DNA from 3 places in the Sinorhizobium mexicanum genome. Region 1 is predicted to be linked to each of the others. Evidence: predicted binding sites of a transcription regulator. Region 1 holds the regulator's gene; each other region holds the start of a gene.
The links. The regulator LexA, encoded in region 1, represses DNA repair genes until DNA is damaged. The targets are predictions, from matches to a motif close to TGTTCNNNNTGTGTTCNG.
Positions count from the first base shown of each region.

Region 2: FKV68_RS02060 (YifB family Mg chelatase-like AAA ATPase) is a predicted target of LexA. The motif match lies at 1,501-1,518, and genes of this name have one in related genera.
Region 3: FKV68_RS13875 (ATP-dependent helicase) is a predicted target of LexA. The motif match lies at 1,593-1,610, and genes of this name have one in related genera.

Region 1 is NZ_CP041238.1:2,022,211-2,025,483, reverse strand. Features, by position in the region: gene FKV68_RS09615 (LysR family transcriptional regulator) at 1-586, shown strand, start outside; gene lexA (transcriptional repressor LexA) at 765-1,484, shown strand; tRNA gene FKV68_RS09605 (tRNA-Cys) at 1,839-1,912, opposite strand; gene FKV68_RS09600 (hypothetical protein) at 2,076-2,369, opposite strand; tRNA gene FKV68_RS09595 (tRNA-Asn) at 2,509-2,583, shown strand; gene FKV68_RS09590 (SMR family transporter) at 2,658-3,014, shown strand; gene FKV68_RS09585 (SMR family transporter) at 3,011-3,273, shown strand, end outside.
Region 2 is NZ_CP041238.1:439,280-442,552, reverse strand. Features, by position in the region: gene FKV68_RS02060 (YifB family Mg chelatase-like AAA ATPase) at 1-1,411, opposite strand, end outside; gene FKV68_RS02055 (endonuclease/exonuclease/phosphatase family protein) at 1,595-2,587, opposite strand; gene FKV68_RS02050 (sn-glycerol-3-phosphate import ATP-binding protein UgpC) at 2,584-3,273, opposite strand, start outside.
Region 3 is NZ_CP041238.1:2,912,739-2,916,011, forward strand. Features, by position in the region: gene FKV68_RS13865 (cyclase family protein) at 163-984, shown strand; gene FKV68_RS13870 (carboxymuconolactone decarboxylase family protein) at 1,038-1,451, shown strand; gene FKV68_RS13875 (ATP-dependent helicase) at 1,653-3,273, shown strand, end outside.

The DNA of each region.
Region 1 (3,273 bases):
CCTCACCATCAACATCGCCAATGGTACCCGCAGCGACCTGATCCGTCCCTTGCTTCTCGGGGATCTCGATTTCCTGATCGCCACCCTCTTCGAGCCAGAGGATCTTCCGCCCGATGTCGAACAGAGCGAACTCTATCTCGATTCCATGATCCTCGTCGTACGCGCCGGTCACCCCATGCTCGAGGGCCACCAGATCGAGCTCAGCGAACTGACGCAGTATCCTTGGGTGGTACTGACCGGCAACCGCGATCTCGAAGGCGCGCTCCGCAAGCTTGTCGGTACCGAATTCAATAAATCGGTATTGCGCAGCGGCTCTCCGATGTTCGTCAAGAACATTCTTCAGAAGAGCGAGTTCATCGGCCTTGTGCGCCAGGACGCCGTGCGCATCGAGCTCGAGACCGGTTCGTTGGTCGAGATCGACATATCCGCTCAGCTCGACATCCACGAGCTCGTGCCACCGCAAAAGGTGGGGCTGATCTTCCGATCGGACGTCTCGATTCCGGTCGCGAGCCAGGCCCTGATCCAGGAGATCACGGCGGCGGCGCGCACAAACCCCGACGCCCTTACCAAGCTGACGAAAATATAAGACCGGAAGCGCGACCCTGCCCTTTTGCGGACGGCGAGGCAGTCGGCGGAACGGTCGACGCGTCTCCACAGGAATTCGCGATAGCCAGATATTCACGGAATTTTAGGCACTTGCGGAACACATATGGAACAGATAGTGTCTGTTCTTGATTTGTTTCGCGATTCTGGAGTGACGCGCCATGCTAACCCGCAAGCAGCAGGAATTGCTTCTGTTCATTCACGAACGAATGAAGGAATCCGGGGTGCCGCCGTCCTTCGACGAGATGAAAGACGCACTGGACCTCGCCTCCAAGTCGGGCATCCATCGGTTGATCACCGCGCTTGAAGAGCGCGGGTTCATTCGCCGTCTTCCCAATCGGGCGCGCGCACTAGAAGTCATCAAGCTGCCCGAGGCCTACACGGCGAACCCGCAGCCTCGGCGTGGCTTCTCGCCAAGTGTGATCGAAGGCAGCCTGGGCAAGCCACCTGCCGCGCCTGCCGCCACAGCCAAATCGGCGTCGCCGAGCGATACTGCATCGGTTTCAGTGCCGGTCATGGGGCGAATCGCAGCCGGTGTCCCGATTTCCGCGATCCAGAACAACACACACGATATTTCCGTCCCGATGGAGATGATCGGCAGTGGCGAACACTACGCGCTCGAGATCAAGGGCGACTCGATGATCGAGGCGGGCATCTTCGACGGCGATACCGTGATCATTCGGAATACGAGCACGGCCAATCCCGGCGACATCATCGTTGCACTTGTGGATGACGAAGAGGCAACCCTCAAGCGGTTCCGCAGAAAAGGCGCGTCCATTGCGCTCGAAGCGGCCAACCCGGCCTATGAAACGCGTATATTCGGGCCGGACCGCGTCAAGATCCAAGGCAAGCTCGTCGGCCTTATTCGCCGCTATCACTAATTGAGCCGGGCTATTGCCCGGCAAAAGTCGGGCACCGCGATCCGACTTGCGCAGGCCAGCGGGCGCCTACAGAGCCCTGCGTCTTATCGCACCGCAACGGTCGCTGTAGCACTGAATTGCTGCATGTCTTTGTCCTTAAGTCGAGGTCGACTCAAGGACAAAGACATGCAGTAGAAAATCACGCTGCAACTTTGGGCGGCCAAGCGAACGGCCTTTACAGCCTTAGGCGCCGATCGCGTTCATGACAGCACCGATCGCCGCGAAGCGCGTTTGCGCGCCGAACGACTGTGCCGTCAGCCAAACAACAAAGCGTCTGCCTACGCACTTGTCATTGATTTTCTTGAAATAAAGCTTTGGAGGCCTCGCCCGGAATTGAACCGGGGTACAAGGATTTGCAGTCCTCTGCGTCACCACTCCGCCACGAGGCCTCACACGCCCGATCGATCAAGCGATGGCCGGCGTTTAGAACGAATCTATGAGGAGTGCAAGGGGGAGTGGTCCGAAAAAGGGTGGGACGACGCGAGGTCATCCCCGTTCTCCGCAGCGTTCCGACAATGCGGCCCCTGGCGCTCCGCTGCCGCATGTGCCCTTTCAGGATTTGTCGGAAGAATTTTGCTGGCCGCGCCAGCGCGCCCACCAGACCGCCAGCTTGCGGCGACGGCGGCGGATTGCGGGTATGTCGTGAGAAAGCACGAGCAGTCCCAGAGGAATCATCCAGAAGCCTAGTACCGGCAGAAAACCCAGCAGTCCGCCCAAGACAAGGAGCGTGCCAAAGAGAATCCGCAGCACCGGCGAGTCGGGCAAGTTCATACGCCATTTGCCGAGGACGAGTTCGTGCGTCTGCGGATCAATGCCGAAATGCCGTTCTTTCCTGTCGTTCGTCATTATTGCTCTTTCATACTCCTCCCCAGAATTGGGGCCTTCTCCACAGCCTCGCAACCGACGTTGTCATTTTTTTTGAAAAACCGCTTGGCAAATCGAAAAAGCATTTGTATTAGCAGCCTCACTTCTGCGGCGCAGATGATCCCTGGTAGCTCAGCGGTAGAGCACTCGACTGTTAATCGATAGGTCGCCGGTTCGAATCCGGCCCGGGGAGCCAGTTTCAAAGAGCCATTCGCGGCGAAGGCCCGAATGGCTCTTTTCGTTTGTCGGTATAGTCTCTGAAGGTTCCTCATGCGTGTTGCATGGCTTTTCCTGATTCTCGCAATCACGACAGAGGTCGCCGGTCTCACCGCGATGAAGGCTGCTTCCGCCTCCGGCTCCTATGTCGGGCATGCGATCATGTACGCCTCGATCGCGCTCTCATACGTGTTCCTTGCCAAGGCCGTGAAGACGATCTCCGTCGGCGTCGCCTATGCCATCTGGGAAGGGTCCGGTGTCGCCCTCATCACGCTTGTCTCCGTGTTCGTCTTTGGCCATGTGCTGAGCGGTCGCGAGATGCTGGGCCTGTCAATGGCTATCGTCGGAATACTGCTTGTCAACGCCGGTGAGGTGCCGGAAGAGGAAGCGGAGGGAGAAGCAGCCCGATGAGCGCAGACGGCTTCTATTTCGCTTTCGCGGTTATGGCGGGCATCCTCGACGTCGCAGCGAATCTGGCGTCCACGAAGTCGAACGGCTTCGCGCGGCGCGGTTGGGGGGTGCTTTCGATTCTCCTGGTACTTGCCGCATTCGCGCTGCTCGCCGAAGCGATCAAAGGTATGGAACTTGCCATCGCCTATGCAGTGCTCGGCGCGACCGGCATCTTCGGCACAGCGATCTGCGGGCGCCTCTTCTTCGGTCAGAAACTGAA
Region 2 (3,273 bases), 1.6 Mb from region 1:
GGTGGTAGCCGCGCGCCGAGAACTTCATCTTCTCCGCAGCGTCGCGTAGGAGCTGCAGGCCGGTGGCGTCTGGCTCGGCGATCTTCTCGATCATCGTCGTAGATGCGCGGGCATTGTTCGTGAGCTCCGGATGGCCGAGCGCGGCGAAGCGGTCCGCCTGCAGCGCGCGGGCGCGGGCGACGCGCTTGGCGACGGCTGCACTCGGTTCGGCCGCCATCGGGCGGAGGAGGTCCGCAGCACTGACGGCCGGGACGTCGATGCGGATATCGATGCGGTCCATCAGCGGTCCGGAAATCCGCGCCTGATAATCGGTCATGCAGCGCGGACCGCGGGCGCATGTGCGCCCGGGCTCACCCGCCATGCCGCAACGGCAGGGGTTCATCGCCGCGACGAGCTGGATCGCCGCCGGATAGCTGACACGGTGATTGGCACGCGCGATGATGCATTCGGCGGTTTCGAGCGGTTGGCGCAGCGCGTCGAGGACCTGCGGCGAAAACTCCGGAAACTCGTCGAGAAAGAGCACGCCGTGGTGGGCGAGCGATGCCTCACCGGGCTTCGCCCTGAGCCCGCCCCCGATCAGGGCGGCCATGGTGGCCGAATGGTGCGGCGCGCGAAACGGCCTCCGGTCGGAAAGCTTGCCGCCCGGCAACTGACCCGCGATCGAATGGACCATCGAGACTTCGAGCAATTCCGCCGGCGAAAGCGGTGGCAGGATCGACGGCAGGCGTGCGGCAAGCATCGACTTGCCGGAGCCGGGAGGACCGACCATCAATAGATTATGGTTGCCAGCAGCGGCCACCTCCAGCGCCCGCTTGGCACTCTCCTGGCCCTTGATGTCGGCGAGATCGGGCAGGTTGGCAGCGGCAGCCCGTATGGCGGGCTCGGGGCGGGAGAGCACCTGCGTGCCGCGAAAATGGTTGGCGATGGCGATCAGACTGCGCGGCGCGAGGATGTCGATTTCCGATCCGGCCCAGGCGGCTTCTGGGCCGCTTTCCGCCGGGCAGATCAGGCCCTTGCCGAGCGCGTTGGCGCCGATGGCAGCAGGCAACGCGCCAGCGACGGCGGCAATGGTGCCGTCCAGATTGAGTTCACCGATGACGACGTAGCCGGTGAGCGCATCCGCCGGAACGGCACCGAGCGCCGCCATCAGCCCGAGGGCGATGGCGAGGTCGAAATGGCTACCTTCCTTTGGCAGGTCGGCCGGCGCCAGATTGACTGTGACCCGCTTGGCCGGCAGCGCCAGTCCCGAGGCGTGCAGCGCCGCCTGGACGCGCTCGCGGCTTTCAGCGACCGCCTTGTCCGGCAGGCCGACGATCTGCATGCCGACCTTGCCGGGTGCAACCATCACCTGCACATCGACCGGAACACCTTCAATCCCCTGGAATGCAACCGTGCTGACACGCGCGACCATAACGCCCCCTAGTCACGGCGGCCGCATTTGCGCCGCCACAACCGCCGCCGGTTGCAGCATCAAATCTTGCACGGACTGCGCTCAAAAACAAGAACAATAATAGAACAAATGCGTGGCGGGGCCTCCAAGAAAGCGCGAGACACGCTCCACCTCGATGCGTCATCGTCACACGCGTTCTGGACGCTATTCGAAGCCCTCAACGACACAGGTGATGAGGTCGTGGTCGGACAGCGGCCGGCCCGAAGGATCGAGGGAATGAATGATCCGGCTCTCACCGATCCTCAAGCCGCGCGAGAGAAACCAGTCGTATTTCATGGCCCGCTTCGGCCGGCGGGTGATGAGGCTCGGGCGCGTCGTCATGCCACCGATCGGACCGCCGTGCCGCGTAAAGCCGCGCGCGGCGCTCATCGCAAACAGCCCCTCGGCCTCGAAGTCGCCGCCGGCGTGATTGCCGGTATTGAGATCGCCGCCGATCAGGATCGGGAGCCCCGGAAATGCCACATCCAGCGCCTCGATCAGTTCCTTGGCCTGCCGCTCGCGGTAGGCGGGCTTAGCGGCGCTTTCGAGATGGGTCGAAACCGCGACGAAAGGGCCCGCTGGGGTCTCGATCATGGCACCGATGGCAAGGCGCTCGCCAATACGCGGCTGGTCGCCGCCGTTCGTGAACCACGGCCTCTCGCCCCAGAGCCGTAGCATGAACGGGCGGGCAAGCAACGTCGCCGACAACAACGCATTGCCGTGGAAGCCCTTCTCGTTGAAGTCGTCCTTGCAGAATTCGCGCTCCTCGTCGGAGCCCAGTCCGAGTTCGATGAATTCGACCCCGTAAGCATATTGCATGGAGAGCGCGGCGGCGATCTCAGCGGTCGGATGCCGCTGGCCGGTGCGCGCCATGCCGTTGTCCATCTCCGAAAGCAGAACAAGCGAGGCGCCGGTGGCGCGAAGACGGGCGGCGCTCTCCCTGGCGAACAGACAGCGTTCAAGATTCCATGCCGCGACGCAGAGCGGAAAGGCAAGCGGCCCTCGCACGGGCGGCGCGCCGCCGATCTCGATCGTATTCATTGTCTCGAGCCTACCCATGATGGCGTCGTGGGCGGCAACTGTGCGCTCGGTCCGGGCAAAACCCGTCCGCGCCTCCTGCGAAGGTACGGCAAGCCTTGCCGCGGTCGATTCAATCACAGTACTGGTTCCAGGCTTATGGTTCGCGCCGTGGTCGACGCGTTGCCCGTTGCCGATTTCGGTTCGCCGAGCCTCCTGCCGTCGTCCGGCGCGAAGAAATGCAAGCGCTCGGGCGCGATGGTAATGGCGAGACTGGCCGAAAGTGGTGTCTCCGGCGCAAGCGCGACGGTGACAATATGATCGTCGATTGCGCCGTGAACGAGGCGTTGCGCTCCCAGTTCCTCGACGTAGTCGACCCGGAAGAGAAGAGCCTGCTCGCCGACGCTTGCGAGACGCAGGTCCTCCGCGCGCAAGCCAACGGTTACCGATCCGCTCGACGGCGCCCGATCACCGAGGTCGATCGACTGCGCGCCGATCTGGAGCCGGCCGCCGTCGAGAACGCCCTTGACGAGGTTCATCGCCGGCGAGCCGATGAAGCTCGCGACGAAGGTCGAGGCCGGTGTGTGATAGACATCGAGCGGGCGGCCGATCTGTTCGATCCGGCCACCGTTCAAGACGACGAGGCGATCGGCAAGCGTCATCGCCTCGAGCTGGTCGTGCGTAACATAGAGCGAGGTGGTCCCGAGGCGCTTCTGCAGCCGCTTGATCTCGCCGCGCATGGACACCCGGAGCTTTGCATCGAGGTTCGACAGCGGTTCGTCAAAGAGGAAGGCGGCGGGCTTGCGGACGATCGCCCGTCCCATGGC
Region 3 (3,273 bases), 890 kb from region 1:
TCTCATTGCCGACAGCGCCGCGCGTCTCAGACGCGCAAAGGACGCTGTCGCGCTTTGAATCGCTGCATGTTCTTACCCTTAAATCGGCTACGATTTAAGGAAACATGCAGAGCACCACTTCCGATCGGTTTCGATGTTCAACGCATATTGGGGAGAAGGACGATGTGCGACGCCTGCATCATGGAATCGGTAAAGCAGCGAATGCTGTCGCGACGCGGCTTTTTCCGCGCGGCCGCGGTCGGCACCGCAAGTATTGCCGCCACGAGCATGGGCATGGCGCCGCCGGCACTCGCCGCCGGCCATACCAGCGTCACCGACCTCACCCACGAACTCTACGAGGAGTTTCCGACCTACTTCGGCCAACAGCAGTTCTTCCGCGAGCAGAAGTTCAGCTACGCCAAGGAAAAGTTCAACCTGTTCGAACTTCGGGTGAGCGAACACACAGGTACGCATGTCGATGCGCCGCTGCATTTCTCCGCCGACGGTCTGTCGGTCGCAGAACTGCCGGTCGAGAAGCTCGTCGTGCCGCTCTGCGTCGTCGATATCCGCGAGAAGGCGACGGGCGACGCCGACGCGCAGGTAACGCCGGACGACATCAAGGCGTGGATCGGCGCCAATGGCGACATTCCGGAGAACGCCTGTGTCGCCATGCTTTCCGGCTGGGCCGGCCATCTCGGCACCGACAAGTTCCGCAACGCCGACGCCGAGGGCAAGCTCCATTTCCCGGGTTTCCACGTCGAGGCCGCCAAGTTTTTGCTCGAAGAAACGCAGGCCGCCGGCATCGCCGTCGATACGCTTTCGCTCGACTTCGGCGCCTCGCCGGATTTCGCCACCCATTATGCCTGGCTGCCGCAGGGCCGTTGGGGGCTGGAGGCCGCGGCCAATCTCGACAAGTTGCCCGCCAAGGGCGCGACCCTGGTGCTCGGCGCACCGAAACACCGCGGCGGCACCGGCGGCCCGGCCCGCGTCTTCGCGCTTGTCTGAACAACCGACCGCGTAAATTCCGCGCAAAATCAATGTGAGTCCAAGGAGAAAGCATGAGCACTGTCGTCCCGCCGCCCGATCCGGAAGCCGACCCGCGCGTCAAAGCGGTTTTCGACGACATCCGTGCCACACGGAAATCGGACTTCGTCAACAACATGTGGTTCTGGCTCGCCTTCGACGCGGACCTCCTGGAACGGACCTGGGCTGAAGTGAAAGCGGTGATGGCGACGCCCTCCGCCCTCGACCCCTTGGTGAAGGAAATGCTCTATATCGCTGTTTCCGTCACCAACGGCTGCGGTTATTGCATTCACTCCCACACGGCTTCGGCCAAGGCCAAGGGCATGACGGCGGCGGAGCATGCCGACCTTCTGCGCGTCATCTCGCTTGCCGCCAAGATCAATCAACTGGCCACTGCGCTGCAGGTCCCGGTCGATCCGGCTTTCGAGGCGACGGGCGAAAATCGATGACTTCGAAATACCACCCGCATGCGTCCTCTTGGGGACAAAAACATGCAGCAATTCAAAGTGCTACAGCGACTTTTGTGCGCCAGAAAAAAGACGCACGGCGCGGTCGTCTTTCCACAGGCTTGTCTTCGCGCTTGAAGAATCCGGAATAAAAGAAGAACATCCTTTCTGGCCTTTCGGTCCCGAATCACTACATTGGGCCGCATGAGCAAAGGTTTTGACGACATTCCCTTCTTCGACGAGGAGCCGGCGCCGCGCAAACCCGCGCCCGCCGCCGGTGGTATCGCTGCGCGCGCCATGGCCGCCCGCGACAAGGCCAAGCGCCCGGATTATCTGTCCGGCCTCAATCCCGAGCAGACGGAAGCCGTCGAAACGCTCGAAGGACCGGTGCTCGTGCTCGCCGGCGCCGGCACCGGCAAGACCCGCGTCCTGACGACCCGCATCGCCCATATCCTTTCAACCGGCCGCGCCTTCCCCTCGCAGATCCTCGCCGTCACCTTCACCAACAAGGCCGCGCGCGAGATGAAGGAGCGCATCGGCGTGCTGGTCGGCCATGCGGTTGAGGGCATGCCCTGGCTCGGCACCTTCCACTCGATCGGCGTCAAGCTGCTGCGCCGCCATGCGGAGTTGGTCGGCTTGAGGTCGGATTTCACCATTCTCGATACCGACGACGTCGTGCGGCTGATCAAACAGTTGATCCAGGCCGAAGGGCTCGACGACAAGCGCTGGCCGGCAAAGCAATTCGCCGGCATGATCGACACCTGGAAGAACAAGGGCCTCGACCCCTCGCAGATTCCGGAGGGCGACGCCCGCGCCTTCGCCAACGGCAAGGGCCGAGAGCTCTACGCCGCCTACCAGAACCGGCTCCTTACGCTCAACGCCTGCGATTTCGGCGACCTGCTGCTGCACCCGATCCGGATGTTCCGCGCCAATCCGGACGTGCTCCGGGAATATCACGACAAGTTCCGCTACATCCTCGTCGACGAGTATCAGGACACCAACACCGCGCAATATATGTGGCTGCGGCTTTTGGCGCAGCGGCCGCGGGCTAAGACAGAAGCCAAAGCGGCCGCACCGGGCGAAGCCCGAGCCAGCCGAAGCTGGCCGGACGACGTTTCGTCCGCCCCCGCGGAGCGCAGCCGCGCCAGCGGCGACAGCGTGAGCGCTAATCACCGGGCCGAAGCCCGGCGAGGCCAAGCGGCCGTCGCGCCTGATGGCGCGCCCCCGCGGAGCGAGCCGCGCAGCGGCGACAGCGTGAGCGCAAATAGACACCAGCAGATAAACATCTGCTGCGTCGGCGACGACGACCAGTCGATCTATGGCTGGCGCGGTGCTGAAGTGGACAACATCCTCCGCTTCGAGAAGGATTTTCCCGGCGCCAAGGTCATCAAGCTCGAACGCAACTACCGCTCGACCGAGCATATCCTCGGCGCCGCCGCGCACCTGATCGCCCACAACGAAGGCCGCCTCGGCAAGACGCTCTTCACCGAACGCACCAATCCCGACGATGAAAAGGTGCATGTGCACGCCGCCTGGGATTCGGAGGAGGAAGCCCGCGCTATCGGCGAGGAGATCGAGCAGCTCCAGCGGCAGAAGCATAATCTGAACGATATCGCGATCCTGGTGCGTGCCTCGTTCCAGATGCGTGAGTTCGAAGACCGCTTCGTCACCCTCGGCCTCAACTATCGCGTCATCGGCGGCCCGCGCTTCTACGAGCGGCTCGAAATCCGCGACGCCATGGCCTATTTCCGCCTTGTCTGCCAGCCGGCCGACGACCTCGCCTTCGAGCGCATCGTCAACACCCCGAAGCGCGGCCTGGGCGACA